Regions from separate parts of the Rhizobium sp. SYY.PMSO genome, predicted to be linked through region 1. Evidence: predicted binding sites of a transcription regulator. Region 1 holds the regulator's gene; each other region holds the start of a gene.

Region 1 (10,203 bases):
CATAGGTCGACCCGTGCGTGCCGGCCTTCATGCCCGAGGCGGCTTCCGCCGTCGCAAGGCACGCGCCGAGCGGAAAACCGCCGCCGATACCCTTGGCGACGGCCATGATGTCAGGCTTGATGCCGGCCCACTCATGGGCAAAGAGCTTGCCGGTGCGGCCGACGCCGCATTGCACCTCGTCGAGGATCAAAAGCAGGCCATGCTCGTCGCAGATCTGGCGGAGACCGCGCAGGAACTCGTTGGTCGCCGGGCGAATGCCGCCTTCGCCCTGCACCGGCTCGACCAGGATTCCGGCCGTCGCATCGGTGATGGCTGCGCGCACGGCATCGAGGTCGCCGAACGGCACCTGATCGAAGCCCGGCGCCTTCGGACCGAAGCCCTCGATGTATTTTTCCTGACCGCCGGCGGCGATGGTCGCGATAGTGCGGCCGTGGAAGGCGCCTTCGAAGGTGATGATGTGGAACTTTTCCGGATGCCCCTTGGCGAAATGATAGCGCCGCGCCGTCTTGATGGCGCATTCCAGCGCCTCGGCGCCGGAGTTGGTGAAGAACACCTTGTCGGCGAAGGTCGCTTCCGTCAGCCGCTTCGACAGCTTCTCCTGGCCGGGCACTTCGTAGAGGTTGGAGAGATGCCAGACCTTGTCGGCCTGCGCCTTCAGTTCCGAGACGAGGTGAGGATGCGCATGACCGAGCGAATTGACCGCCACGCCGGCTGCGAAATCGAGATAGCGCTCGCCGTTTTCGGTAATCAGCCAGACGCCCTCGCCTCGCTCGAACCGCAGCGGAGCACGCATATAGGTGTCATAAAGCGGCGTGGTCTCGGCCATGGCCATGTCTCCTCGATCACAACTTTAAGGACCAATCGCTTCCGTTTGATGAAACGGGTCCGAAAAAATCAAAAATGCCGCCTTGCGGCGGCTCGGGCACTATTGATGTTTTGCACCGCGATGTCAACAAAACTGGCGCTTTAGCAGGTGCGAGAAAGCGCTTGCGGGCAAAAGAGATGGGTTCGACGGCGCCTATTGCAGAAATGCCACGCCCGGACAGCAAGTTGGGGAAAACCTAGAAATCGATTCCTCAAGATTCCCGCGACTCTTGTCACGGAGTCAGCCTCACACTAGGTTAAAAACCAATTGCTAGACTGCATGCGGCGGAACTAGTCACCACAATTTTAGAGCGTTTCGCGCCTTGTTACCATGCGAGGCAATGGTGAGGGATTCTGCCATCGGAAACGCGACAGCGGAGACAGGGCATGAATTGGACAGACGAACGCGTCGAGAAGCTGAAAAAGCTATGGTCCGAAGGGTTGAGCGCCAGCCAGATCGCGGCGCAGCTTGGTGGCGTGAGCCGTAATGCCGTCATCGGCAAGGTACATCGCCTGAACCTCCCGGGCCGGGCAAAGGCCGGTGGCACGGCAACTGCAGCGCGCACCCCGAAGCGCAGCGCCACGGCACCGCGCCCTGCCAGCTTCGGCTCGCGCGTGGCAACCCGCACCGTGGTTACCCGCCAGCAGGGCGCAACCATGCTGAAGGAAGAGGTCGAGGTCGATTCAGTCAACGAAATCCAATATCGTCCGGCATCGAACGTCGTCGTTCCGATCTCCCGCCGCCTCGGCCTGACGGAGCTGACGGAGCGCACCTGCAAGTGGCCGGTCGGCGATCCGCTGAAGGACGATTTCCACTTCTGCGGCAACGACAGCCCGGATTCCTCGCCTTACTGCACCTATCACCAGCGCATGGCCTACCAGCCAGTGCATGATCGCCGGCGCAACAACGGCTGAAAGCTATAAGCAAATTCAAAGAGAAACGGGCCCCTCGGGGCCCGTTTTCTATTTCCGCCGCATGTCGATGTCGATGCCCGAGCAGCCTTGCCGCTCAGGCTTCCATGGAATAGCCCGCGCCGCGAACGGTGCGGATGACATCCTGCATGTTGGAAAAATTGAGCGCCTTGCGCAGGCGGCCGACATGGACGTCGACCGTGCGTTCGTCGACATAGATATCGTGCCCCCACACGCCGTCCAGCAGCTGCGAGCGCGAGAAGACGCGGCCCGGCGAGGACATCAGGAATTCCAGCAGGCGGAACTCCGTCGGCCCCAGCCGCACTTCGCGGCTCTTGCGGTGGACGCGATGGGTTTCGCGGTCCAGCTCGATATCGCCGCAACGCAGCACCGTGGAGAGGACCTCCGGGCGGGCGCGCCGCAGCATCGCCTTGACGCGGGCCATCAGCTCCGGCGTCGAGAACGGCTTGACGACGTAATCGTCCGCGCCGGTGGAAAGGCCGCGCACGCGCTCGCTCTCCTCGCCGCGGGCCGTGAGCATGATGATCGGCAGCCGCTCCGTCTCCGGCCGCATGCGCAGCCGGCGGCAGAGCTCGATGCCGGACACGCCGGGGAGCATCCAGTCGAGGATCAGAAGATCGGGGATGCGCTCCTGGAGACGCAGCTCTGCCTCATCGCCTCTGAGGATCGTATCGACCTCGAAGCCTTCGGCTTCGAGATTGTAGCGCAGCAGAACGCTGAGCGCTTCCTCGTCTTCTACAACAGCAACTCTCGGAACCATGCGCCTGTGGTCTCCTTTCTTCGCTTCCAGATTATTCCGTCACCGCGCCGACGGTGTTGGCCGTGTCGTCCTTCGGCCGCTCGCCTTCGGGCTGGGCGCCGGTCGCCATATAATAGATCGTCTCGGCAATGTTGGTGGCATGGTCGCCGATGCGCTCGATGTTCTTCGCGCAGAAGAGAAGATGCGTGCAGGTGGTGATGTTGCGCGGATCTTCCATCATGTAGGTCAGCATCTCGCGGAAGAGCGAGGTATACATGGCGTCGATTTCCTCGTCGCGTTCGCGGATCGACACGGCCTTGTCCGGCGAACGGGTCGCATAGACGTCCAGAACTTCCTTCAGCTGGCTCAGTGCCAGTTCGGAGAGATGCTCGATACCGCGGGCGAGACGGCGCGGAACGCCGGTGCCCTGCACGGCGATGACGCGCTTGGCCGTGTTCTTGCCAAGGTCGCCGACGCGCTCCAGATCGGAGGCGATGCGGATCGAGCCCATGATTTCGCGCAGGTCGGCCGCCATCGGCTGACGGCGCGCGATGGTGACGATCGCCTTATCGCCGATTTCGCGTTCGGCATGGTCGAGAATGACATCGTCGGAGATGACCTTCTGGGCAAGGGCCGCGTCGCTGTTGACCAAAGCGCGTACGCTGTCGCTGACCATCTGCTCGGCAAGGCCGCCCATTTCCGCAATGCGGCGCGTCAGGAACTTCAGGTCTTCGTCATAGGCAGAGAGAATGTGGGTGGAGACCATTTTTCTATCCTCAAGGTGAACTGTGTGAAAGGAGCCGCGCGCGCAGCATCATCAACCAAAACGGCCCATGATGTAATCCTGCGTGCGGTAATCGTCGGGATTGGTGAACATTTTATCGGTGTCGTTCTCCTCAACCAGATGGCCGAGATGGAACATTGCGGTGCGTTGCGAAACGCGGGCTGCCTGCTGCATGGAATGCGTCACGATGACGATCGTGAAGTTTTCCCGCAGCTCGTGGATGAGATCTTCGACCTTTGCGGTTGCGATCGGATCGAGGGCCGAGCATGGCTCGTCCATCAGGATGACCTCCGGGCTGACGGCAACGGCGCGGGCGATGCACAGGCGCTGCTGCTGGCCGCCCGAAAGGCTCGTGCCGGCATCGTGGAGCCTGTCCTTCACCTCGCCCCAGAGGCCCGCCTTCTGCAGGCTGGTTTCGACGATGTGATCGAGATCGGCCTTGGATGCGTGCAGGCCATGGATGCGCGGACCGTAGGCGACATTCTCATAGATCGACTTCGGAAACGGGTTGGGCTTTTGAAAGACCATGCCGACGCGGGCGCGCAGTTCCACCACGTCGATGCTGTCGTCGTAGACGTCCTGATCGTCGAGCGTGATCCTGCCGGTGACGCGGCAGGTCTCGATCGTATCGTTCATGCGGTTGAGGCAGCGCAGGAAGGTGGACTTGCCGCAGCCGGAAGGGCCGATCAGCGCCGTCACCGTATTGACGCGGATCCTGAGATTGACGTCGAAGAGAGCGCGCTTGTCGCCGTAAAAGACCGAAACGTCCTGGCCGATCATCTTGTAAGGGATCGTCTTCATCTTTCTGGTCAATGCTCTTTCGCTCGCGGCTTCCGTCATCATGTTCATTTCCCGGCCCTCCCCTACCAGCGCCGTTCGAAACGGCGGCGCAGCAGGATCGCGCCGATGTTCATCGCGACGAGGAAGAAGAGCAGGACGATGATGGCCCCGGAGGTTCTTTCGACGAAGGCCCGCTCTGCCTCGCTCGCCCACATGTAGATCTGCACCGGCAGCGCCGTCGAAGGATCGAGGGGCGATGCCGGATAGTTGGAGACGAAGGCAACCATGCCGATCAGAAGCAGCGGCGCCGTCTCCCCGAGCGCATGGGCAAGCCCGAGGATGGTGCCCGTCAGGATGCCCGGCATGGCGAGCGGCAGGACGTGATGGAACACCACCTGCATGCGCGACGCACCGAGGCCGAGCGCGGCGCTGCGGATCGACGGCGGCACGGCCCGCAACGCCGAGCGCGTGGCAATGATGATCATCGGCAGCGTCATCAGGCTCAGCACCAGCCCGCCGACCAGCGATGCCGAGCGCGGCAGGCCCATCATGTTGATGAACACCGAGAGGCCGAGCAGGCCGTAGACGATCGACGGCACGGCGGCGAGATTGTTGATGTTGACCTCGATCAGATCCGTCAGCCGGTTCCTCGGCGCGAATTCCTCCAGGTAGATCGAAGCGGCGACGCCGACCGGCAGGGCGAGCACGAGCACGGTCAGCATCAGATAGAGCGAGCCGATCAGTGCAACGCCAAGGCCGGCGGCCTCGGGCCGGCTCGAATTGCCCGACAGGAAGAGGCCCTTGTTGAACGCCTCGTGCAGGGCGCCGCTTTCGCCAAGCCGCTTCATCCAGGCAAGCTGCCGGTCGGATACCTTGCGGTCCTTTTCGTCGACGGTCAGATCGATCTGCCCCTTGTTGGCGGAGTCGATGTTGGCGCTGGCAAGGAAGGTGACGTTCTGCGTCGTTCCGATGATCGAAGGGTTGGCGGCGACCTTGTCGCGCAACGCGATCCTGGCGCTGTCCGACACCATGGCCGTTGCCTCGCGAATAAGCGCACGATTGCCGGGATCGATCTCCAGCGCTTTCACCAGCGCATCGCGCAGCAGTGCCGCGTAATTGGCCGATACCAGCACCTTCGGATCGCCGGCGCGCTTGCCTGACGGATCGATCACCGTCTCGGTGAATTCGATCGGCAGGGTGATCGAGGTTTGTACGAAGGCGGAATAGCCGTTGCGGACGACCGTGGAGACGAGGATGGCAAGAAAGACAAGGCCGAAGATGACGGCCGTAAATCCGTAGGCGCGAAAGCGGCGCTCGGCGGCATAACGGCGCCTGATGCCGATATCGCGCCGCGCCGGCGCGCCCGGCATGAGGCCGCGCGGCATGTTGCGTGACGGGGAGGATACGATGCCGCTCATTCGTATTGCTCCCTGTAGCGGCGGACGATGCAGAGGGCATAGACGTTCAGGCACAGCGTCAGGCAGAACAGCGTGATGCCGAGCGCAAAGGCCACCAGCGTCTGGGGCGAGGTGAATTCGAGATCGCCGGTCAGCTGATTGACGATCTTGACGGTCACGGTCGTCATCGGCTCGAAGGGATCGAACTGCATGCGCGCGGCGACGCCGGCGGCCAGCACGACGATCATGGTTTCGCCGATCGCCCGCGACGCCGTCATGAGCAGCGCACCGACAATGCCGGGAAGGGCCGCCGGCAGCAGCACGCGCTTGACCGTTTCGGACCGCGTGGCGCCGAGACCGAGCGAGCCGTCGCGAAGCGAGCGTGGCACGGCCATGATGATATCGTCCGACAGCGAGGAAACGTAAGGAATGAGCATGACACCCATGACGAAGCCGGCCGTCAGCACGCTCTGCGCCTCGATGAAGCTGGTATAGCTTCCGGTCAGAAGGCCGTCGATATCGGCCGATAGGTCTCTGAGGAATGGCCCGACGGTGACGAGAGCAAAGAAACCATAGACGATCGTCGGAATACCGGCGAGAACCTCCAGCATCGGCTTGGCGATGGCGCGAACGCGCGCGGAAGCATATTCGGCCATGTAGATCGCGGCAAACAAGCCGATGGGCACGGCGAAGAGCATGGCGACGAAGCCGATGTAGATCGTGCCGGCCAGCAGGGGGATGAGACCGAAGGTTCCGGAGGTTTGAGCGCCGGCTGCGGCGAAGCGCGGGTCCCAGACGGTGCCGAAAAAGAACTCGCCGGCGGGGACCACGCTGAAGAAGCGCGCCGCTTCCGAAAGCATCGAAACGACGATCCCGACTGTCGTCAGCACCGCAATCGACGAAGCGACGATGAGAGCGCCGAGAATGACCTGCTCGACACGGTTGCGGGCGCGGAACCGCGGAGCGATGACACGCAGGCCATAGGCTGCGCACAACAACGATATGACGAGCGCCGCCACCGACATCACGATGCGGCTCACTTCGCGCATGTCGTTATATCTGTCGGCAGCATCGATCATGTAGCCCGTCGGGCGGACGGCGAGCGGCACGCCCTTTTGCGCCAGCAGCAATTGCAGGTCGGCCGTGCCGCCGGCCACTTCGGCAAGCTCGCCGCTGCCGAGCAGGCGCATGCCGCGGGCAATGCTGCGCACCATCCCATAGCTCAAATTAAGCTCGGCCGGCGGCAGGGACTTCACCTCCTCGGGAAAGGACTTCACGACAAGGCGGTCGATGATTTCCGGGCTGACGATCAGCCAGACGCAGACCAGTGCAAGCGCCGGAAGCACAGCCCATATGGCGGCATAGGCGCCGTGATAGCCGAGCCGGGAATGCATGGACGAGGACCTGCCGCCCGACAGCACAGCCGCTCTCGCCCGCCCCAGCACGAATGCAAGGGCGCCGATGACCGACAGGCACAACAGCAGCAGCGATATACTCATTCCCATTCCCCGGCGAACGCCGGCGCAGCAACAGGCTCCGCCCTCGTTCAAACCTTACGCATTCACATGATCTTCCCGTCCGCGACGTCCTTGCGGATCTGGTCGCGCTCAGAATCCGGCGCCGGCACGAGGCCGTATTCGGCCAACGGGCTGTCCGGCCCGATCATCTGATCGCTCGTGAAGAAATCGACATAGTCCCTGAGCCCCGGGATGACACCCAGATGGGCCTTCTTGACGTAGAAAAACAGCGGTCGCGACACCGGATAGGTGCCGTCGGCGATCGTCCGGCCCGACGGCACGATGCCGCCGACCGTGGCGACCTTCAGCTTGTCGGCGTTGTTCTGATAGAAATACAGGCCGAAGACCCCGACGCCGTGCTTGTTGGCGTTGATGCGCGCCAGCGTCTCCGGATAGTCGCCATCGATATCGACGGCCAGACCGTCCTTGCGCACGGCGATGCATGCCTTCACCTGCTGGTCGGCATCCTTGAAGGTCGCCTTGATGACATCGAGGGCGCCGGACTCCTTGCAGCCGGCGGCAAGCACCCTCTCCTCGAAGACTTCGCGGGTGCCGTGCTTCTCACCCGGAATATAGGCCGCTATCTCGAAATCCGGCAGGGACGGATTGATCTCGGACCACTTCCTGTAAGGATTGGCAACGAGCTTGCCGTCGACCACCACCTCGGCGGCCAGCGCCTTGTAGAGGTCGGCAGGCACGAACTTGATGTCCGGGTTGCTTTTGTCGAAGGCTAAGACGATGCCGTCATAGCCGATCTTGACCTGCTGGATATCGGTCACGCCGGCCGCCTTGCAGGCATCGACCTCGCTGCTCTTGATCGGCCGCGAGGCATTGGCGATGTCGATGGTATCGGTGCCGACGCCCTTGCAGAATTCCTTGAGGCCGGCGCCCGATCCGCCGGATTCGACGATGGGCGTCTTGAAGCTGGTGTAGGTCTCGCCGAAGCTTTCGGCGACGATCTTGGCATAGGGGAACACGGTGGAAGAACCGGAAATCTGAATCTGGTCGCGGGCGACCGTGGCGCCACCGAAGGCAGCCGATGCGACCAGCGCGAGAATAGACAATTTCAACGCGTTCATGAAGAATCCTCCCTGACGGGCGTTAAGAGCACGACGACGAACGGCGCATCCGCCCGTTTCCGCGCTTCTTTCTTACCGGCCAAAGCACCGTCCTTTTATGTCAGGCGAGTGAAACAATTATGACAGTCTATCCAATTGAAATCGCTTGGATAAATTGAAGGGAAAACAGGCGGCTCGCGCAGCTTTCAGAAGCGGACCGTAAAGTCGGTTCCCTTGCCGACTTCGGACTTGACGATCAGCCTGGCGCGGTGGCGGGTCAAAATGTGCTTGACGATCGCCAGGCCGAGACCGGTTCCCTTCTTGGAACGGCTGTCTTCAACGTTAACGCGATAGAAGCGCTCGGTCAGGCGCGGCACATGCTCTGCGGGAATCCCCGGCCCATTGTCGGAGACGACGACCTCGACGGCCTGGCCCGGCTCGTTCAGCAACGAAACCTCGACCGCCTTGCCTTCCTGACCGTACTTGCAGGCATTCTCGATCAGGTTTTCGAAGACCTGCACGAGTTCGTCGCGATCGCCCAGCACCTCGACCTTGCCGGCCGGCAGATGCAGATTGATCGTCACGTCGAGATCGCCGGCAAGCGGCAGCAGCGAGTCGCGGACATGGCCGAGCAAGGGAACGAGATCGACCTTCTGATCCGGCGCGATGTGCGATTTCAGCTCCAGCCTGGACAACGACAGAAGATCGTCGACCAGCCGGCTCATGCGCGTCGTCTGGTCGAGCATGATGCCGAGGAAGCGCTGCTGAGCCTTCGCATCGGACTTGGCAGGCCCCTGGATGGTTTCGATGAAGCCGCGCAGCGACGCGAGCGGCGTGCGCAGTTCATGGCTGGCATTGGCGACGAAATCGGAGCGCATGCGGTCGATATGGCGCAGTTCAGATATGTCGCGGAACGACAGCACGAAAAGGGCATCCTCTTCCTTGCCGACCTGCGGCAGGTCGATGGGCGCGATGCGGACGATGTAGACGCGCTCCGAAGGCAGGCGCTCGGAATGTTCGATCTGGTTCGGCGCGTTGGTGGCGATGGTTTCGCGAACCATGTCGAGCAGGCCGGGCGAGCGCAGCTTCGAAGAGATATGGGCGCCGATCGGAAAAGCGCCGAAGGCCTTTTCGACAGCGGCATTCTGCACCAGCACGGAGGCCTCGCGATCGATGATCAGCACCGGCATATCGAGCGCCGCCAGTCCCGCGAAAGCAGTGCCGAGCAAGGCTTGCGGATCGACGGACGCCGGCTCGGCCCGTGCGGGCACCACTACCCGCTCCACCAGCGGCCGGCGAAGCAGCGTCACGATCACGACGATGGCCCATATCCAGACGACGGCACCGGTATTGATGCCCTCGATGAGTGCGAGCGCGGCGATCAGCGTCGCCAGGATCAGAACGGCGCTCTCCTGCCGCAGCCGCACCGCCAATTTCCTGAGAAATGACCATTCGTCTTCCAACTGCGCCCGTCCCTTCGCCTGCCGTCATGGAATGCTGGATTCCGCGTCTTATCCGCGATTCATGACAGAAGTATTCGGCTCTATCCACAGAAGCGCGTTACTGACAACAATAAATGTAGCCGGCAAAAGAGGGGCCAGGCAAAGGGCTTGAAACTATTGAACAAAAGCTCCAGTTTCCCTCATGAGCTTTTTTGCCGCGACCACGCGGCAGGGTTAACGGGGCATGAACTGCCGAGGAGCCGGACTATGGAAGAAGAAGCGGGAAGCCGCAGCGTGGAGCTGGATATCCATGGCGTGAAGCACATATTCGATGTCGACGATCCGGTTCTGCCGGCCTGGATCGACGAGAAGGCCCTCACCTCCGGCAGCTATCCCTACAAGAAGAAGCTCAAGGAAAACGACTATCAGGATGAGCTGAAGGCGCTGCAGATCGAGCTCATCAAGGTGCAGTTCTGGTTGCAGGCGACGGGCAAGCGGGTGATGGCGCTGTTCGAAGGACGCGACGCCGCCGGCAAGGGCGGCTCCATTGCCGCGACGTCGGCCCATATGAACCCTCGCCTGGCCCGAGTCGTCGCGCTGACCAAGCCGACGGACCGCGAAGCCGGGCAATGGTATTTCCAGCGCTACGTCGCCCAGTTTCCGACGGCGGGCGAATTCGTGCTGTTCGA
Region 2 (10,203 bases), 390 kb from region 1:
GCCGCGCAATTTCAGCTTGTTGAGGCGGTCGGCATTGTTGCCGGTTTCGAAGACGACGTCGCAGCCGCAGAGCTTCTTGAACGGCTCGATGATGTTGGCCTGCATCTTCTCGCCGTTATAGCCCCACCAGGAAATGGTCAGCGTCTTTGCCTGGGCGTAGGCCGGCATGGCGGTTGCCGTGGCAAGGAGAGCAAATCCCGCAGCGCGGACGAGTGTGAGGCCCCTCATTATCGAAATCCTTTTTGGTCAATGAAGTCAGGCATATGCTTCAAGCTTGCAGGGATAGTATTTTTCGAGCAGCGGCTTTACAAGCCCAACGAATGGGCAGGATGGCGGTTTCTGTTTATAGAGCGGTGAATATCTGCGTCGTCACGTTGCATCGGCCTGCCCGGGGCAAACTTCTGAGATTACCCGGCTTCCGGCGAGATCCGGACGGCTTTACACGCGGGTTCGTCATCTCTACCCTCGGCCGATCGAATTTATTGCAGGCATGCTTCTCATGACATCCCCGATAGCAAACCTTCCCGACGATCTGCTTGTCAACGCGGCAGACGAAGTGCTGATCCGTCAGGATCTGACCCTGACGGCGCTCGGTCGCCGCCCTGCCGACCGGCTGCTGCGCGTCGGCCGGTTGCTGGACGTGCATAGCCGCACCTGGCTGGAAGATCAGGAGATCGTCATCAAGGGCAGGCGGATCGCCTATGTCGGCCCGGCCGGCAGCTACAAGGGAGAGGTGAGCGAGCGCGTGCACGAGCCGGACCTTGTCGCCGTCCCGGGCTTCGGCGAGGCGCACAAGCATATCGAAAGCTCGCATCTGACGCCGGAATGGGAAGCGGCCCTGGTCATGCCGCACGGCGTCACCTGGACCTGCGAGGCGAGTCATGAATTTTCCAATGTGAACGGCGCCCGCAATCTGGAATTCTGGCTGGAGGCGCGCCGTCGCGGCTCGCCGATGAAGATTTTTCCCCTGCCGGGATCGGCCGTGCCGCCGACCGCCTACGAATGGGGCGGCGGCCATTTCGGTTATGACGAGCAGAAGTCGTTTCTCGGCGAAAGCCTGATGGTGGCTGGCCTTGACGAGGTCATGGACTGGCCCTCGGTCAGCAATCCGGAGAATCCGGCTTACGATCGTCTGTGGGGCATGATCCGCGCCACGTTCGAGCAGCGCGGCGTCGTCGAGGGGCATGGTGCCGGCCTGCGCGATCTGGCGTCGATCAATGCCTTTGCCGGCGCCGGTCTCGCCTCCGATCACGAAGGCTGGTTCCTGGACGAGATCTGGGAAAAGCTGACACACGGCCTGTTCATCGAATTGAGGCCGCATTCCCTGCCCGAGGTCATCAAGGGGCTGATTGAGAAAGGCTTGTCCGATTGGTCGCAGTTTGCCTTCGTCACCGATGATCGCAGCGCCAGCGATACGCTGAAGATGGGCGCTACGGACTACAATGTCCGGCTTGCGATGGAGAATGGACTGGCACCTGAAATCGCCATCCAGTGCGTGACGATCAATCCCGCCCGGCACATGCGTCTGACGCCCTGGGTCGGCTCGATCGCGCCCGGCCGTTTCGCCGATATCGTGCTGCTGGACGACGTGAAGACGCTGTCGATCGCCAAGGTCTGGGCCGATGGCAGGCCGGCGTCCGAGGGCCAGACTTTCGTCGGCGTCCGGCCCGAGATCGACTGGCCGGACTGGGCGACGAAGACGGTGCGGATCGACAGGGTCGTCACGGCGGAAGATTTTCGCATTGCCGCGCCGGCGGAAACCGCCACGGCAAAGGCGGCGCTGCTGCGGCCGTTCCATTGGGCCGACGATTTCATCACCATGGATCTGCCCGTCAGCAACGGCGCCGTGCAGCGCGATTCCGATCGCAACGTCACGAAATTTGCCATCGTCGATCGCTTTTCCGGCGAAGCCAAGGTCGCTCGCATGTTCTGGCTCGGCACCGGGCCACGCACGCCGGATACCGCGCTTGGCGCCACGCTCGGCCATGACAAGCACAATATCTGGGTCGTGGGTTCCTCCGACGACGCCATGGCGATGGTCGTCAATGCGCTCAAGGAGCAGCAGGGCGGCTGGGTGCTGGTAACGGGCGGCAAGGTCGTCGCCCGCGTTCGCTACGAAGTGGGCGGCCTGATGACGGCGCGATCGGCCGAAGCGCTGGATGCGGAAATGCAGGCGCTCTATCACGCCGGCGCCGAGATCGATTGGATGTACGAGCCGACCTTCTCGCCCCGCTGGTGGCCCGGTTTTCCCGAGCGGCTTTCTTTTGCGACATTGACCTGCGCGCCCTGGCGCTGGGTTCTCGTCGCACCGTCCGACAGGGCGCCAGAAGGCTTCGTCAACGTCGCGACCGGCGAAACGCACCCGATCGTGTGGTAGGGGATATCTCTTTTCTCTTTGAGGATATCCATCCGTTCGATACGGTGATGGCGAATGATCCCGGCTGATGATGCCGCCGGCGCCATCGGCCCTTGACGGCGCTCGCCGGTTCCTTAATTATCCATTTGGTTACTTATGTCGCGGATCGGGCGCCGGCCGGGTGGAGCGTACCCGTCCTCGCGTCGGGCGGCGGCATTGGAAAACCAGGCGGAGGAGGACGTGGTGACTGCCGTTCAGAACGATATGCCCCCGGTGACGTCGGCATTCTCCACACTGGGATGTGCCGATCTCGAATTGGATGAAGCCCTCGGGCTGGCGGCACGCCATGATCTCGACGCCATCGAACTCCGCGCGCTCGGCGGCACGATCGATCTGGTCGCTTATTTCACCGAAAGATTCGGTTCTCCCTCCGGCCTTGCCGAGGCGCTGAAAACCTCTCGGGTAGGGCTGTGCGCCTTCGATACTTCGCTGCGCCTTGTCGGTGCGACACGGCAGGCAAAGGAAGAGTTTTTGCGCTACCTTCCCTGGGCGGAGGCCGCCGGCGTCAAGTCGCTGCGGGTTTTCGACGGCGGCGAGACCGGCGATGACGGCGAGCTGGCCGAAGCGCTGTCGACGCTGGACTGGTGGCGTGAGACGGCCGAGCGTGAGGGGTTCGAAGCCGAGATGGTCATCGAGACGCATGATTTTCTTGCGCTGCCGGATGCCATTCCCCGCTTCATCGAAGCGGCCCCCGGTTGCGCGCTTCTTTGGGACACGCATCACACCTGGCGGAAAGGAGGACAGAACCCCGTCGATACCTGGAAGCAGGTTCGGCGCAATACGCGCCATCTCCATATCAAGGACAGCGTCTCCAGGCCGGGGCCGAGGCTGCCGTACAGCTATGTGGTGCCGGGCAGCGGCGAGTTTCCCATGGCCGCACTCCTCTCCGCACTCGCTGCGGATCGCTATGCCGGCGTCATGAGCCTGGAATGGGAGAAATTGTGGCATACCGAATTGCCGCCGCTGGAGCTGGCTCTTCAGGCGGCTCGGCAAAACGAATGGTGGTCGTTGGCGCGATCTGGCAAATAGCTGTTGAAGCTCCTTTAGCTATATGTGGGGAGGGGATTTGAAGATTGTCTTTTGCAGACGCTCATCAATTAGTGTATTAGCAATATTAAATAATAGTTTTGCCGGCGCATCTGCGCAGGTTGACTATGATCTATGGAGCAATATCTCCAGCTTTATGAAGGGAGACCTCGGCGATACGAGGTTCGAGGGTGTCTAGACGATGGAAGACGTGGATTCCAGGCACCAGAAACCCGATGCTTCGGAGCTATGTACGCGATTTTCATCCCGCGTTTTCAGCGTCCGAAGCTGTATCGGCGGCAAATTCCCTGACGAAGGGAGGTTGGATGAACGGTAGTGCAAGCCGCGGAGAGGAGAGGCACGGCGCGCTGATCTTAAAGGCGATCGCCGAGGGCGGCCTGGGTTTTGCGGCTCAGTGGATCCATGATGCGGGGAATGCCGGCGAGGTATTCTATGCGGAGAGCCTGGCACGCGTCAGGGATTCGGGTGGAACCGTGCATACGGCCGGCACATTCGTTTCGCTGCTTGAGCGGCAGGACCGCTGGTTCGATCTCGATCTGCGCATTCTCGACATGGTGCTGTCGGACCTTGCGGCGGATAAGACGCTTGTCCTCGGCTTCAATCTTTCCGCTACCAGCTTGTCGCGCTCCGAACGGTTCGCCGATGTTTTCGGTCGCATTACCCGTCAGCCGGAGCTTGCATCCCGGCTTATCGTCGAGATCACGGAAAGCTATCCGCTCGTTGGTGCCGCTGTCGAGCGCATAAAGATGATCCGCGCGCTCGGCTGCCGCATCGCCATTGACGATTTCGGAGCCGGTTTTGCCACGCCGGCATCGCTGTTGCAGGTGGCTGCCGATATCGTCAAGATCGACGCAGCCTTCATACGGGACAACCGGCGCAGCCGTGACGGAAGCGACAGCCTTTCCCATCTCGTCGGTTTCGCGGCCTGTTTTGCCCCTTATGTGGTCGTCGAAGGCATCGAAACGAGCGCTCAGCTCGAGGCGGCGCGAGAGGCCGATGCAACGCATGTGCAGGGTTTTCTTCTGTCGAAGCCGGTTTCGCTGGCGCAGCTTCGCCGCCGCAAGGGCAAGATCGTGCTGCGGGGGGTGGGATGAGCATTTCAACCATAGTTCCGCCGAACGCGACCATCGCCTTGATTGGCGTTGGTGACGGGGGCCTGCCGCTTGCATGGCATCATTATAGGTTGCCCTGTCCTTGAATCAGGGTCGAGCGCCGGAGACGGCACGATTTGAAACGGTGTGGCGCCCGGCAACGGACGTCACCCACGATGCTCTTCGAGCGAGGCGGCGCCCGAAGAGCCAAATGAGATCCGGGAAAAGATCATGGATTCTTTCAGCAACAGACCACCACCCGTTTCATCGGGAACGCAATCCCTGCTCGAAGGCTGCGCAAGGATCGTCTCGGCCTATGTCAGTTATAATGCGGTTCCGGCCAGCAGCCTCCCCCGGCTGATCAACGATATTCACGGGGCGCTGCAGGCTTTGGACGAATCCGCGCCTGCCGTCGGCCGCGGCAACCTGGTGCCGGCTGTGGATTTGAAGAAATCGGTGACCAGCGACTACATCGTCTGCCTCGAAGACGGCAAGCGCTTCAAGACCCTGAAACGTCATTTGCGCGTGCACTACGGTATGACGCCGGAGGAATACCGGCAGAAATGGGGGCTGGCGCCGAACTATCCCATGGTTGCCCAGAACTACGCCAACCGGCGTTCGGAACTGGCCAAGCTTTCCGGCCTCGGCGCCAACGGCAGCAAGAAGGAAGACGTTCGCTAGGGCAATTCCAGGAAAAGCGGGTCGTGGTTCTCCGTTCGGAACTGCGTGAAGACGAAAGATAGAACGTTTCCGTGATTCGGGGAAAATCGGAAACGCTCTCTGGAGCTATCCTGCTGCAAGGTGCGCGCGGTACGTTTCGCGTCTGTATGCCCGCTCGTAGGAGGGCGGTCCTAAGCCGCATCCGCGCCGGATATCTTTTGCCGTACCCGTCTATCGCTTCGTTCGCCGGCGGCATGCGCCAGAAAAAATGGCGCCCAGTGAGGGGCGCCATCGTTGTCCGGGAACTTCGAAGGCCGATGTCGGCGTCTCGGCGGACGCCTCCGTCAAAAGACCTGGCGTAGAATGAGGAACAGCACGAATGCCAGCGCGATCGAGGCCGGAAGCGTCAGGATCCAGGCCATCAGCATATTGCGCACTGTCGACCATTGCAGGCCGGAACCGTTCGCCGCCATGGTGCCGGCGACACCGGAGGACAGGACGTGCGTGGTCGAGACCGGCAGGCCGAGATGGTCGGCCGCGCCGATCGTCAGCATGGCGACGACTTCGGCGGCCGCACCCTGGCCATAGGTCAGATGCGTCTTGCCGATCTTTTCGCCGACGGTGACGACGATGCGCTTCCAGCCGACCATGGTGCCGAGGCCGAGCGCCAGCGCGACGGCGACCTTAACCCAGAGCGGGATGAACTTGGTCGCGTGATCGACGGCGGCGTGATAGTTGGTCACGGTCTTCAGGTCGTCGGCGCCCATGGGCAGAAGCTTCTGCTTGTCGATCAGCTTCAGCGATTCACCGATGAGGTAGATGTCGTTGCGGACGTTGCCGACGAGGCCGTTCGGCAGCTTCTCGATGCTCGGATAGGCGGCGATCTCGGCGCTGGTGGCGTGAATATAGGCCTGAAGTGCCGGTGTCGTCGCATCCGTCCAGGTCTTGGTCTTCACCGCATCGCTGACGGCTGCCTTCGCATCGGCCGGCGTCGTGATGCCCGGCTTTACATATTTGCCGAGCACGGTCTCGACCTGCGCCGAGGCGGCCTTGTAGGCTTCGAGATAGTTGACGTCGGGTGTGCGGTTCAGCGCGAAGGCCGTCGGCACGAGGCCGATGAGGATGAGCATGATCAGGCCCATGCCCTTCTGACCGTCATTCGAGCCGTGGGCGAAGCTGACGCCGGTGCAGGTGAAGATCAGCAGGCCGCGGATCCATGCGGGCGGCGGCGCATCGCCCTTCGGTGCTTCGTAGAGTTCCTTGTTGCGGATCAGAACCTTGGCGACCAGCAGCAGGACGGCCGCCATGCCGAAACCGATGATCGGCGACAGTAGCAGCGACATGCCGACGCTGGTTGCCTGCGACCAGTCGACGCCGCTGGTGGCGGAACCGGCGGGCGCCAGGAACTGGTTGGCAAGGCCGACGCCGATGATGGAGCCGACCAGAGTGTGCGAGCTCGAGGCCGGCAGGCCCAGATACCAGGTGCCGAGGTTCCATATGATGGCGGCAATCAGGAGGGCGAAGACCATGGCAAGACCCGAGCCGGAGCCGACCTGCAGGATCAGTTCGACCGGCAGCAGCGCCAGGATGCCGAAGGCGACGGCGCCGGACGAGGTCAATACGCCGAGGAAGTTGAAGAAACCGGACCAGATGACGGCGAATTCGGCCGGCAGCGAGCGGGTGTAGATGACGGTGGCAACGGCGTTGGCGGTATCGTGAAAGCCGTTGACGAATTCGAAACCCAGCGCGATCAGCAGCGCCAGTCCAAGGAGGATCCACGGAACGGTGGCGGCTTCGGCGAGATCGTTGCCGAGGGCGTAGCCGACATAAGCCAGGCCGCCGAGGACGAGAATGCCGAAGATCGGCAGAAACCATTTCGTCGAGCCGCCGGCACCGTGAATCGGGTGATTGGTGTTACCACCCTCCGAGCTGTTTGAAACGAGATCGACCATCCCGAGCTCCCTTATTGCAAATGATATTTCCGGTGTAAGCCTCGTTCATGAAACTCTCGTGACGCGCGAGCAGGTTGCGTTTGTCCGTAAATACCGGCGCCAGCAGCCTTTTCGATCGCAGGTACGCGCATGTGCCCATCTTGATTTCGCCGTCAAAACGCCTTTTTCGGTTCAGCGGGCGTTCATATGTTCAAGGTTTAAATCCTCCTTGTAAGGGACTTGGATAGAGGGCCATCAAAATGAGATCGTCCGTGATTGCCATCGCTGCCTTGCTTGGCAGCCTGGCTGTAACATCGGCAGAGGCCATGCCTCTTCCCGCAGTCGGGACAACGGCCTCCGTGCCGGTCGTGAAAGTTGACTATGCCTGCGGTCGTGGCCGGCATCTGACGCGCTGGGGCGATTGCCGCCCGAACCGCTGGGGCCCCCCGCCCCGGGGCGGAGGGTATTATCGCCCGCCACCGCCGCCGCCATGGGGCTGGCATGGCCATCATCGCCATTGGCGCGATGACGGCTGGCACCACCGCCCGCGCTACTGGTAAGCGGTCGTCCGCGCCAGGGCAATTCCGGGAAACTGCGCAGCGGTTTTCCGTCAGGAGCAGCGGTTTTCCGTCAGGAATCGCGTACAGACAAAGAGACAGAACGGTTCTTCGATTCCACGAAAGGGGGAGCCGCTCTATCGGCAAAATCAAAAACACCGCCGCATCGAGCGGCGGTGTTTTCTTATGATTGCGGCGCTGTCCGCAGGGCGCGTGCGGCGAACCACACGCCTGCGATCATGACGAGCACGGCCGCAAGAATGGTCATGAGGCTTTTCGCATGCATGACGATTTCGGCCGGCCTCGGACGGATGAGATCGGCGGTATTGAAGCTCTCGCCGCTGAATTTGCACAGGATGAGCGAGAGGTTGTTGCGCACGAGCGCCGCATCGATTTCGGAGACGAGGTCGTCGAGGGAGGTTTTTTCCCCCTTCATCGTTCGCATCTGGAGCAGCACGGCTTTCGCTGCGGCAAGATAGGCATGCGAACACTCGTTGAACGGACTTTCCTCGTCGCTGATGCTGCCGGGCATCAGGCCCCATAGGCAATAGGTATGCTGGATCTGCGCGAAATTCAGCAGGCGGCGAAAGGTTTCATCGGTATCCGACACGCTTTCGGCAAGCGAGACGATCCGCCCGTAATAAGGCGCTATCACAGCCATTTCGCCATGGGTAAGGGAGGGTATCGGGATGCCGGCCTGGCTGCCGGAAGAGCTGCCGCCATGGGCGGCTACCGCTGTCGGCCAGCCCGACAGCAAAAGACAGAATATTGCAATCAATGCGCCGCTTGCGCTCAGGCGCTTCCCGCGCATGCAGCCATGCGCGGGTGGTGCTTTGCGTGGCATCTCAGGCCCGGCGCAAGGCCGCATTGCGGTAGCGCAGCTGCGGAAGCTCGCGTTCCGCCCAGGCGCCGAAGCCAAGTCCGAGCGTCGTCCACAGAATGACATGCATTGCGAGCGACGTGACACGAAACTGCCAGAGAACGACTGCCGAGAACTGCTCCGGCACTTCGTTGATCGGCGGAAGCAGATACTGGATCAGCGCCACGAAGACGATATAGCCGATGCCGGCGATGATCGCTCCGTTCCAGGAACCGTAGCGCGCCGCCAGCCGGCGACCGAAGCCGACGGCAACGATCATGCCGACGATGGATGCCAGGATCATGATGAAGAACAGCTCGGTTCTGGCGCCGATCGTATCAGGGTTGCCGACGGCCGGCGGATTTGCCGGATATTTGATGTCGGGAACCAGCGAAATCGTTACGAAAGCGGCGATTGCGAGCAGGGCCGCCGTGCCGCGTGCGCCGAGTGGGCTGATGCGGCCGTAGACGAAGGAGAAGACCAGCGCGAACAAGCCGCCGATCGCCGTCGAATAGACCATGATGCCCGTGAACAGGCCGATGCCTGCCTGCGTGGTGCGGCTGACGATTTCCGGCTCGGATGCCTCGCCGGCAGCCTGCGCCGCCTTTTCTTCAAAGCCGATGGCCCAATCGACCAGCGGTTCGCCGAAGGCATGGGCGAAAGCGAAAATGAGAATACCCGCGAGGGCTCCGACGATCATGCCGCGGAGCAAAAGACGTCCAACCATGTGATTGCTCCCTTAGTGGCAGGGGAAGCCGAGCAGATGGCGGCCGTCATGCACGAATTCGTGCACGTACATGCCCGATATCAGCGACGTCGCGCCTTCCTCGGCGCCGACGAAATAGATCGCCAGCAGCATCAGGAGACCTGCGAAAATGGCCCATGGCAGGATTTGGCCGAGTGGAATCGGCTGCGGGATTGCGGTCGGTGCAAGAGCGGTATCAGACATTGTATTCCCTCATTAAGAAAGGCGCGTTCCATTACGGAAGGGTTCTTACGGGAAGGGTCTGACTCTCTGGGGGCGGTATCCGCCCGTCGATTACAGTGGCGCGACCGCGCCGGGATTTCACCGGCTTCCACACCCGCAAGCCTGAGTTTATATCTGTCTGCAAAGATAGTTGTCAATCAAGCGTCATCATGATGCGAAATCGCGACAGCGACGGAGTTATGAAATCGAATGAAAGCGCGCCTGAGCTGGATTTGCCACGGACCGACGCAGGCCAGCCGCAAGGGTCGCTTCCCGGACGACGAGCCGCTGGAAGCCAGGGCATTGCAGCGCGGCGGGCTGCCGACCTTCAGGCTCGGTGCGATCGACCGCATCTGGACGAGCCCGGCCCTGCGCGCGCGGCAGACGGCCACGGCTCTCGGCCTCGACGCCGTTTCGGACGCTGCCTTGCGCGAATGCGATTATGGCGACTGGCGTGGACGATCGCTCGCCGAACTCCACGAAAGCGATATGGAGTCGCTTGCGCGGTGGATGACGGATCTGTCCGTGGCGCCGCATGGCGGGGAACCGCTGGCGGCAGTCGCAGGGCGAGTGGGCGAGTGGATGGGACGCCGCATCGGGGAAGCCGGTCATGCCGTCGCCATCACCCACGCAACCGTCATCCGGGCTGCCGTTCTGCATGTGCTGCAAGCGCCG
Region 3 (10,203 bases), on a different replicon from region 1:
CCCCAGTCTGCCAGAAGCGACGCGATCTTCTTGGCAGTTCGATGCTCCTGAAAGGCAAGTTCGGGATATTGGTGCAGATCGTGCCTCAGCGCGACGATCTCATCGAGATAGCTGGCGATCCCCGTCTCGACCGGGTCGCTGACCGAAGGGGTTTTGATGATGGCGTTCATGGTGATCGTCCGGGGGCTCAGGCACCCACGGCCTTTGCGGGTTCGATGCCATCGGGCGCAGCGGCATAGCGGCTTTCGCGGAACGGCAGACCGAGGTGATCGCGTAGCGTCTCGCCCTTGAGCTCGGGATCGAAATAGCCGCGCTGCGTCAGGATCGGCAGGACATGCCTGGAGAAATCGTCGAAGCCTTCGCCGATGACCGGGAAGCCGAGAATGAAGCCGTCTGCGCCTTCCTCATCCACCCAGCGGATGATTTCATCGGCAATGTGCTCGGCGGTGCCGATGAAGGAGCTGCGAGGCGTTGCCGCATCGAGCGCCACTTCGCGCAGGGTTAGCCCCTTTTGCCGCGCGGTGTTCTTGATCCTGTCCGTCGTGGCGCGGAAATTGTTGCGGCCTATGTCGCCCAGATCGGGGAATTGCTCATCCAGCGGATAGACACTGAAGTCGTGATGGTCGAAGAAGCGACCGAGATAAGCGAGCGCCTCCTCGATGGTAACGAGGCTGCGGATCGCCAGGTATTTGGCCTCCGCCTCCTCCTGCGTCGTGCCGACGATCGGGCCGATGCCCGGAAAGATACCGACATCGGCGGCACTGCGGCCATGCGCGATCGCGCTCTGCTTCACCTGCTTGTAGAAGGTCTTGGCGTCGTCGAGCGGCCCGCCATTGGTGAAGACGGCATCGGCGTGCTTGCCCGCGAGCCGGATACCGGAATCGGAAGCACCCGCCTGGAACACCACCGGCTGGCCCTGTCTGGACCGGCCGATATTGAGCGGACCTTCGATGCGGAAGAACCGGCCCTTATGGTTCAGGCGGTGCAGCTTGGATTTGTCGGCATAGACGCCCGTCTCGCGATCGCGCACGAAGGCGTCGTCGTCCCAGGAGTCCCACAGGCCCTTGATGGCATCGAGATATTCGTCGGCGATCTCGTAGCGCAGCTCATGCTCGGGATGTTCGCGGCTATAGTTACGGCCGGACCCTTCGAGCGGCGACGTTACCGCATTCCAGCCGGCGCGACCGCCGCTGATGACATCGAGCGAGGCAAACTGCCGGGCGATGGTGAAGGGATCGCTATAGGACGTCGAAACCGTGCCCACCAGGCCAAGTTTGGTCGTAAAGGCGGCAAGCGCGGAAAGGATGGTCAGCGGCTCGAACCGGTTGAGGAAATGCGGAATCGACTGTTCGTTGATGTAGAGCCCGTCGGCGACGAATGCGAAGGCGATGCCGGCCTCTTCAGCCTTGCGGGCCGTCTTGACGAAGAAGTTGAGGTTGGTGCTGGCGTCGGCCGGGACGCTCGGATGTTTCCAGGCGTTCATGTGCCCGCCCGGGCCTTGCAGCATGATACCGAAAGTGACGTGTTTCTGAACCATGATGGTCCTCCTGGGATGGCCGCTCAGGCGACGAGCGAAAGGCGTTCTTTGGCGAGCAATTCTATGGAGTTGAGCCGTTCGGCCGCCGTCAGTGCCGGAGTATCGAGCACGAACTCCTCGACGCCGTAGCGGCGATGGAGCGTATCGAGTTCGTCCCGGATCTGCGCTGCCGTACCATGCAGCACGCTCGGCGCCTTCTCCTCCGTTCGGAATTCGGAAAAACCCGCCTGACGGGCAAATTCAGCCGCCTGTTCCTGGGTGCCGACATTGACGCTCTGGCCATTGGGCAGGAACAGCTTGACGATCCGGAGCCGGCCGACACGGTCGCGGGCATGTGCCTCGCTGTCGGCGGCGAAAGCGGCGAGCGCCAGGATCGGCACCTTGCCGCCAGTCGCATGCCGATAGGCCTCGAACGTCTTTTCGAGATTTTCCGGGTCCCCGTTCAGGTGGCCGGCGAAAACCAGAGTCCAGCCTTTTTCCGCAGCCAGCCTTGCGCTTTCGACGCTGGCGCCGAGAAGGAAACGCTCCGGCGCGCGCGGTGGGAACGGCGTCGCAAGAGCGCCTTCCGATTGCAGGTCGGTGGCCAGATAGGCATTGATGTCGGACAGCTGTTCGGCGAAATCAGGCTTCTTCTCAGGGTCGAATGCACGCTGCAGCGCGCGCGTCGACAGTGGAAATCCGCCCGGCGCCTTACCGACGCCGAGATCGATCCGGCCGGGCGCCAGCGAGGCCAGAAGATTGAAAATCTCCGCAACCTTGTAGGCGCTGTAGTGCTGCAGCATCACCCCGCCGGAGCCGATGCGGATCTTCGAGGTTCTGGCGAGAAGATAGGCGATCAGCACCTCCGGCGCCGAACTTGCCAGATTCGCCATGTTATGGTGCTCGGCGACCCAGAAGCGATGATAACCGAGTTCTTCGGCCCTGGTGGCTAAACGCGTCGTGGCACCAAGGGCGTCGGTGGCGCTGAGCCCCTGCTCGATCGGGCTCTTGTCGAGAAGGCTGAGGAGATAAGACATGCCGTTTCATCCATGTTTGCCCCCGATGCCGACCATCGAGCGCTATAATCTATAAAAAACATAGATTTTAAGTAATTTAAGAAACAGCTTTCTTTTTCTTCCGTCGGATGCGGAAAAAATCGGCAGTCAACCGAGGGAACGGGATGGGGCTTTACGAAGATGCGGAAACTCTGCCCTGACAGGACCGACTAAAGCCGGCGCGTGTCTGCAGTCGGCAGGCCACGCAAGCGGGACGGCGCGAAAGGCGATCTTGCCAACCCGCGAACATCCCTCCCGGTAGCAGGCGGAGCCTCGGTGGTTCCGCTGCCGCCGCGGGAATCGCGCCTCAATATTGCCGAACGATCGCACCGATCGCATTCGCGAGAAGGCGTGCGGCGGTCAGGGCCGTGAGACCGTCGATATCGGCGGGAGGATAAAATTCGACGAGGTCGAATCCCGCAATCCTCGCCCGCTTGCCGAGGCCGGCGATCAGTTCGATCACCTGCGTATAGGTCAGGCCACCGGGCGTGCGCGCCGCCACGCCCGGCATGACGCCGGGATCCAGGCCATCGCAATCGAGGGTCACGATCACTCGCGCTCCCTCCGGTATGTGCCGGAGGGCTGCTTCGATCCCCTGAGCATGAAGCTCGCGGGCGGTGACGAAACGGCTGCCATAGTGGTGCGCCGCTTCGATTTCGCCGGAACGAGCGCTGCCGACGCCGCGAATGCCGACCTGCACGATGCCGGCGACATGCGGCATCTCGCTCGCCCGGCGCATCGGGCTCGAATAGCCGTAGCGTTCGCCATGCAACTCATCACGCCAGTCGATATGGGCGTCGATCTGCAGAATCCACACCGGCCCGTGATCGGAGAAGCCGGCAAAGAAGGGAATGGGCACGGAGTCGTCGCCGCCGAGCAGAATCGGCACGCCGGACAATCCCAGTACCTCGCGCGTCTTGGCCTCGATCGCATCCCTGTTGCCTGCGTTGTCATGCATGACGGTCGGAATATCGCCTGCGTCGATGCAGCAGGCCGGCTTACCATCGAAAAGCGGCCCGCCGAGATCGAAATCCCAATGCTCGACAAGTGGAGCGTCCCCCTGGCTGGCGGCGCGAATGGCGGCGGCGGCAAGGGCGTAGCCGCTGCTGTCCTTGCCGGGATAGGTGGCACCGTGACCGGCTCCGAAGATCACCGCGCGCGGCGCGCGGCCATCCGTGAGTCGATCTGGAAAGCCGAGGAAAGGAAGTGAGACGGTCATTTCACGATGATCCTGATGATGGCTTGGCGAAGGCTGCGACCAAAAACCCTTTCATGCAACAATGGCGGGCGCGAGACTAGCCGATCTCGCTCCAATCAACAGGATTGGTTCAAATCGAACACGCTGCGGCAATGACGGCATCCGGCGCATCCTGCAGGAAAGCGCCTCGTGCCGATACTCGTCGACACCGCCATTTTCGAACGCGGAGCGACGATGCCGATCATGTGCGCTCCGCTGCCCGGAAACATGCCAGCGCTGTCGTCTCATCCAATTCGAACAAACAATTCCCCTTATAGTCTATAAAAATAGTTTGTTATTTCTGTCGATCCCCGCCCCTTCTTCGCTAGTCTTCCCTCATTGCACTCAGGGAACCGCCGGAAAACAGAAGTCCGGCCAAGGGGACAAACATGAAGTTCAAGACACTGATCACCGCCGCCGTCATCGGCCTCGCCAGCATCTCGATGGCAACCGTTGCGGCCGCGGCGGACAAGAAGGTCGTCGTCGGCTACCAGACGGATGCACTGCCCTCCTCCGTCGCGATCGCCAATGGCGATTTCGCCAAGGAAACGGGCTATGAGATCGATTTTCGCAGGTTCAACTCCGGTGCGGAGATTTTCGCCGCCATCGCGTCCGGCGATGTCCAGATCGGCTATGTCGGCTCCAGCCCGTTTGCGGCAGCCGCCTCGCGCGGGCTGGAGGTGAAAGCCTTCTACCTGTCGTCCATCTCGGGCATCGATGAAGCCCTGGTCGTGCGCAACGGCTCCGGCATCAACACGCTCGCCGATCTGAAGGGCAAGAAGCTTGCCGCTGCGCCCGTATCGACCGACCACTATCAGCTTCTGGCCCTCATCAAGTCGCTGGGGCTGAGCGAAAAGGACGTACAGGTCTTCGCCGTCCCGCAACCGGAGATCGTCGCCAGCTACAATCGCGGCGATATCGACGGCGGTTTCGTCTGGGATCCGGCGCTGACCGAGCTGAAAAAGAACGGCAAGGTGCTGGTGACGTCCAAGGATGTCGCCGACAAGGGCGCTCCGACATTCTCCGCCTGGGTGGCAACCTCGAAATTCGCGGCCGACAATCCGCAGTTCCTCAAGGCCTACGCCTCGGTGATCAACAAGTACTACGCCTCCTTCGCCGCAGACAAGGCCGCCTGGGGACCGGATAGCGACAATGCGAAGACGCTTGCCAAGCTTCTCGGCGGCACGGCGGACCAGCAGGCCGCGGCATTGAAGAACCTGACGCTGTTGACGCCCGACGTGCAGGCATCGGCGGCATGGCTCGGCGGCGGCGACCAGTCCGGAGCCGCCAAGATCCTGAAGGACACTGCGACCTTCCTGAAGAGCCAGGGAAAAGTCTCCGAAGTCCTGCCGAACTACGGCGCATTCGTTACCGCCGACGCGCTCGTCAGCGCCAGCAACTGATCCTCCCGGACACCGGCGCGCACGTCGCGCCGGTGTCGAACCTTTGCGAGGTCCCATGCTCCAAGTCGACCATGCCAGCGTTTTCTTTGCGGCGCGCGATGGCAGAACCGTCCACGCGCTCGACCGCGTTTCCTTCAACATCCCGGAACGTGGCATCGTGGTCGCCCTCGGTGCATCCGGTTGCGGCAAATCCACCCTGCTCAACGCGATCGCCGGCTTCCTTCCGCTTTCGGAAGGCAAGATCACCCTCGACGGCAGGCCGGTTTCCAGGCCCGGGGCCGACCGAGGCGTGGTCTTCCAGAAAGACTCGCTGCTGCCGTGGAAATCCGTCGTCGACAACGTGGCGCTCGGCCTGCAATTTGCGAGGCTGGGGCGGCGCGAACGACGGGAGCGCGCCTCCGAACTCCTGCGGCTCGTCGGGCTGACCGACTTTGCCGATGCCCTGCCTTATGAACTGTCGGGCGGCATGCGCCAGCGCGTCGGCATTGCCCGCGCGCTCGCCACCGATCCGGACATATTGCTGATGGACGAGCCTTTCGGCGCCCTCGACAGCCTGACGCGCGAGCAGATGCAGGAACTGCTGGTCTCTGTCTGGGCCAGAACCGACAAGCGCATCTTCTTCATCACCCATTCGATCGAGGAGGCGTTGTTTCTCGGCACGGAGGTTCTGGTCATGTCGCCGAGGCCGGGGCGCGTCGTCGCCCGCTTCGAGCTCGATTTCGTGCATCGTTTTGCCGCCAGCGGCGACACGAGGGCGATCGTCACATCTCCCGAATTCGGCAACCTGCGCGAAGAAATTCGCGGCATCCTTCATAACGCCGACGCCATCAGGAGCGCCGCATGAGCGACATCATCGAGACGCACACGCTCTCAATTTCCCAGAAGGGTGCGCGGCCGAAGCTGGTTCGCCTTCCCGATTTCGGCGTCGGCGACAAGCCCACAGTCGTTATCAGCATCGTCACCGCGATCGCCTGTCTCGGCCTTTGGTGGCTGGTCGCCAAGCTCGGCCTGGTATCGCATCTCTTCCTGCCCCGGCCCGACGAGGTCCTGACGCAGATCGGCGTCGTCTATCGCGATGGCTATGCCGGCGCCTCGCTTTCCGAACATATATCGGCGAGCCTGTTCCGCATCGTCGTCGCCGCGGCCATTGCGATTGCATTGGGCATTCCCGTCGGCCTGCTGATGGGCCTCAACCGCTGGGCAAAAGGTGTCCTGGACACGCCGATCGAGTTCTATTGGCCCTTGCCGCCGCTTTCCTATCTGCCGCTGATGATCATCTGGCTCGGCATCGGCGAGACCTCGAAGATCACGCTCCTCGTGCTGGCGATGTTCGCGCCGATCTGCCTGTCGGCGCAGGCCGGCGTGCGTTCGCTGCCGCTGGAGCGCGTCAATGCGGCACGCTCGCTGGGCGCCAGCCGGCTGCAGCTCTTCTTCGCCGTCGTACTGCCCTCGGCCCTGCCGGAAATCCTGACCGGCGTCCGCATCGCCTTCGGCATCGGCTGGGGAACGCTGGTGGCGGCCGAACTCATCGCCTCGACCCGTGGCATCGGCTTCATGATCATGTCGGCATCGCAGTTCCTTGCCACCGATGTCGTCTTCGTCGGCATCGGCATCATCGCCGTCTGCGCCTTCGCGTTTTCGGCAGCCGTCCGCATTCTCGAGGCCATCCTCGTTCCCTGGAAAGGCAAGCTTTAGACGCGCGCCGCCGACGGCGGCACGTACTCTTCTATCGAATTCAGACAGGCCCCGGCATGAGCAGCAATTGCGAATTTCTCTGGTACATCCCGAACGACGTCAAACCCGGCCACCGCGGCGATTCCGCCGTCGAGAACCATAACAGCCTGGAAACGCTGACAAGCCATGCCAGAGCGCTGGAGGATCACGGCTGGAAAGGCGCACTGCTCGGCACGGGATGGGGCCGGCCCGATACGTTTACCGTGGCTGCAGCGCTGACGTCGCGTACCACCACGTTCGAGCCGCTGATCGCGATCCGGCCGGGCTATTGGCGACCGGCGCATTTCGCCGCCGCCGCCGCGACGCTCGATCACCTGAGCGGAGGCCGCGTGCGCGTCAATATCGTATCGGGCAAGGACAATCTTGCCGCCTACGGCGACAGCGAAGGCGATCAGGCGCATCGCTATGGCCGAACCAAGGAGTTCATGCGGCTCGTCCGAAAGCTCTGGACCGAGGAAAACGTAACCTTCGAAGGCGAGCATTTTCGCGTCAGCAAATCCACGGTCGCACCCCGCATCCGGCATCACGGCGAACGCCTGCACCCCAAGCTCTATTTTGGCGGCGCTTCCGACGCGGCCGAGCGCGTTTCCGCCACGGAAGCCGACGTGCAGCTCTTCTGGGGCGAGCCTCTCGCCGATATCGCCGATCGCATCACCCGGCTCAAGGCATTGAGCGGAAAGCTTGACCGCGATCTTCCGCCGCTGGAATTCGGGCTGCGCATAACCACGCTGGTTCGCGACACGACCGAGCAGGCCTGGGCGGATGCCGAAGCGAAGGTTGCCGAAATGGCAAGGAATAAAGGCACCGGCTGGAACGATCACCGGCAGTCGGTTGCCGTGGGCCAGAGGCGGCTGTTCGATCTGGCGGAGCGCGGCGAGGTGCTGGACGACAATCTCTACACGGCGCCGGGCAAGTTCGGCGGCGGTGGCGCCGGAACCACATGGCTGGTCGGCTCTGCCGAGGATGTCGCCCGCTCGCTGCGCAGATATCGCGATCTGGGGATCACGCATTTCGTGCTTTCCGACACGCCTTATCTGTCTGAAATCCAGCGGCAGGGCGACCGATTGCTGCCGCTGCTGCGCGCGCAGATACCGGCCTGACCGGTCGGCGCGCTGCATAGAGAAGCCAATTGCATTCGACAAAGCGAACGTAGCGTGTCCACAACAAACGTGGGCGACGGCTGAAAACATCGCCATTCCGCGCCTTTCCAAGCCGCGCGTTGTCAATTATGACAATTTCGCGACAATGGACGCATGGAGTGTTGATGTTAGGCTGGTTTCGCAAACTCATGCCGCGCGAGGATCGTTTCTTCGATCTGTTCGCGCAGCACTCGCGCACGATCGTCGGCGCCGCCGAGGCGCTGAACGAGCTGCTCTCGGGTAACGACATCGAGGGAAAGTGCCGGCAGATCGTCGAATTCGAAAATCAGGCCGACGACATCACCCGCGATGTGCTGCTTGCCGTGCGCAAAAGCTTCATCACCCCATTCGATCGAGGCGACATCAAGGACCTGATCATGTCGATGGATGACGCCATCGACATGATGCACAAGACGGTCAAGACCATTCGCCTCTTCGAGCAGAAGAGCTTCGATCCGCGCATGCAGCAGATGGGCGGGGTGATCGTCAAGGCGGCGCATCTCGTCGCCGAAGCGGTGCCGCTGCTGGATCGCATGGGCGCCAACGCCACCCGGCTTGCCAATATCACCGAAGGGATCGTCACGGCTGAAGGGCATGCGGACGAGTTGCACGAGCAGGGCCTGAAGGAACTTTTCCGCAGCCATGGCACCTCCAACGCCATGGCCTATATCATCGGCAGCGAGATATATGGCGAGCTGGAAAAGGTGGTCGACCGTTTCGAGGACGTCGCCAATGAGATCAACGGCATCGTGATCGAGAGTGTCTGATGGAGGCCTCGCTCGCCTTTCCGCTGCTGGTGGCAATCATTGCCACGGCGCTGTTCTTCGATTTTCTGAATGGCCTGCATGACGCCGCGAATTCCATAGCCACCATCGTCTCGACCCGAGTCCTGCGGCCGCAATACGCGGTTTTGTGGGCGGCATTCTTCAACTTCATCGCTTTCCTGTTCTTCGGGCTGCATGTCGCGGAGACGCTTGGAACGGGGATCATCGACCCGAAGATCGTCGACGCATCCGTCATTTTCTCCGCATTGATGGGGGCAATCGTCTGGAACATCGTCACCTGGATATTCGGCATCCCATCCAGTTCCTCGCATGCCCTCGTCGGCGGCCTGATCGGCGCCGGTATCGCCAAGGTCGGCGTCAGTTCGATCGTCTGGGTCGGCGTTTTGAAAACGGCCGGCGCCATCGTCATGTCCCCCCTGATCGGCTTTCTGCTCGCCCTGTTCCTGGTGCTTGGCGTCACATGGCTCTTTGTGCGGCAGACACCGTTTGCCGTCGACCGCACCTTCCGCATCATGCAGTTCTTTTCGGCCTCGCTCTATTCTCTCGGGCATGGAGGCAATGACGCCCAGAAGACGATGGGGATCATCGCCATACTTCTTTATTCCCAAGGATATGGCGGCGGTTCCTTCCACGTTCCTTTATGGGTGGTTCTTTCGTGTCAGACGGCCATGGCCCTCGGCACGCTGCTCGGCGGATGGCGGATCGTGCATACGATGGGCTCGAAAATAACGCGCCTCAACCCCATGCAGGGTTTCTGCGCGGAGACGGGCGGCGCTTTGACGCTTTTTGCGGCAACCTGGCTCGGCATACCGGTCTCGACGACCCACACGATTACCGGCGCCATCATCGGCGTCGGCGCTGCCCGGCGGGTATCGGCGGTGCGGTGGGGCGTTGCCGGCAATATCGTCATCGCCTGGGTGATCACGCTGCCCGCCGCCGCGGTCATTTCGGCACTGTCCTACTGGTGCGTCCGGATTTTCCATTGAACGGCGCAAGCATTCTTGCCCTGCCCGGACCCGGGGGTAACACGACCCGAGGGTCGGGCGCCGATAAGCCGACACGGCATGAACCCGGAATCCTCATCCCCGATTGGCGGTGACTATACCGCGATGAGGGTTTCATTGCGCTTGCGATTTATTTATAGGCTAGGCTAAATATCTTTACCACTTTCTTAGCCTTGCGAAGGTGAGCCGTCTTGACGAAATTGCCTCCCACTCCGGAAAGCCGGCTTGCCTCAACGGAAGTCGAGTCGCATGCCGAGGCCTTTCAGAAAAGCCGTGACGACCGGCGCACGGAACTGATGGAAGATTACGTCGAGCTCATCGCCGACCTCA

The links. The regulator PhoB, encoded in region 1, activates phosphate uptake and scavenging genes when phosphate is short. The targets are predictions, from matches to a motif close to TGTCATNNANCTGTCAT.
Region 2: a site for PhoB is predicted at 7,214-7,230, ahead of ACJJVH_RS16860 (inorganic phosphate transporter). Genes of this name have one in related genera too.
Region 3: a site for PhoB is predicted at 8,174-8,190, ahead of ACJJVH_RS22720 (DUF47 family protein). Genes of this name have one in related genera too.

Annotation. Positions count from the first base shown of each region.
Region 1 is NZ_CP177349.1:113,432-123,634, reverse strand. It holds gene ACJJVH_RS00620 (aspartate aminotransferase family protein) at 1-826, opposite strand, end outside; gene ACJJVH_RS00615 (GcrA family cell cycle regulator) at 1,252-1,779, shown strand; gene phoB (phosphate regulon transcriptional regulator PhoB) at 1,874-2,557, opposite strand; gene phoU (phosphate signaling complex protein PhoU) at 2,589-3,302, opposite strand; gene pstB (phosphate ABC transporter ATP-binding protein PstB) at 3,354-4,169, opposite strand; gene pstA (phosphate ABC transporter permease PstA) at 4,184-5,518, opposite strand; gene pstC (phosphate ABC transporter permease subunit PstC) at 5,515-6,996, opposite strand; gene ACJJVH_RS00585 (substrate-binding domain-containing protein) at 7,059-8,093, opposite strand; gene phoR (phosphate regulon sensor histidine kinase PhoR) at 8,279-9,505, opposite strand; gene ppk2 (polyphosphate kinase 2) at 9,782-10,203, shown strand, end outside.
Region 2 is NZ_CP177349.1:3,477,737-3,487,939, forward strand. It holds gene ACJJVH_RS16835 (ABC transporter substrate-binding protein) at 1-228, opposite strand, end outside; gene ACJJVH_RS16840 (adenine deaminase) at 500-2,377, shown strand; gene ACJJVH_RS16845 (sugar phosphate isomerase/epimerase family protein) at 2,597-3,445, shown strand; gene ACJJVH_RS16850 (EAL domain-containing protein) at 3,769-4,557, shown strand; gene ACJJVH_RS16855 (MucR family transcriptional regulator) at 4,786-5,235, shown strand; gene ACJJVH_RS16860 (inorganic phosphate transporter) at 5,559-7,166, opposite strand; gene ACJJVH_RS16865 (GCG_CRPN prefix-to-repeats domain-containing protein) at 7,406-7,705, shown strand; gene ACJJVH_RS16870 (hypothetical protein) at 7,887-8,513, opposite strand; gene ACJJVH_RS16875 (CbtA family protein) at 8,548-9,288, opposite strand; gene ACJJVH_RS16880 (CbtB domain-containing protein) at 9,301-9,510, opposite strand; cobalamin riboswitch at 9,567-9,639, opposite strand; gene ACJJVH_RS16885 (histidine phosphatase family protein) at 9,739-10,203, shown strand, end outside.
Region 3 is NZ_CP177350.1:935,370-945,572, reverse strand. It holds gene ACJJVH_RS22760 (M20 aminoacylase family protein) at 1-170, opposite strand, end outside; gene ACJJVH_RS22755 (LLM class flavin-dependent oxidoreductase) at 188-1,537, opposite strand; gene ACJJVH_RS22750 (LLM class flavin-dependent oxidoreductase) at 1,561-2,553, opposite strand; gene ACJJVH_RS22745 (agmatinase) at 2,879-3,790, opposite strand; gene tauA (taurine ABC transporter substrate-binding protein) at 4,198-5,211, shown strand; gene ACJJVH_RS22735 (ABC transporter ATP-binding protein) at 5,267-6,055, shown strand; gene ACJJVH_RS22730 (ABC transporter permease subunit) at 6,052-6,906, shown strand; gene ACJJVH_RS22725 (LLM class flavin-dependent oxidoreductase) at 6,963-8,045, shown strand; gene ACJJVH_RS22720 (DUF47 family protein) at 8,210-8,851, shown strand; gene ACJJVH_RS22715 (inorganic phosphate transporter) at 8,851-9,855, shown strand; gene mntR (manganese-binding transcriptional regulator MntR) at 10,065-10,203, shown strand, end outside.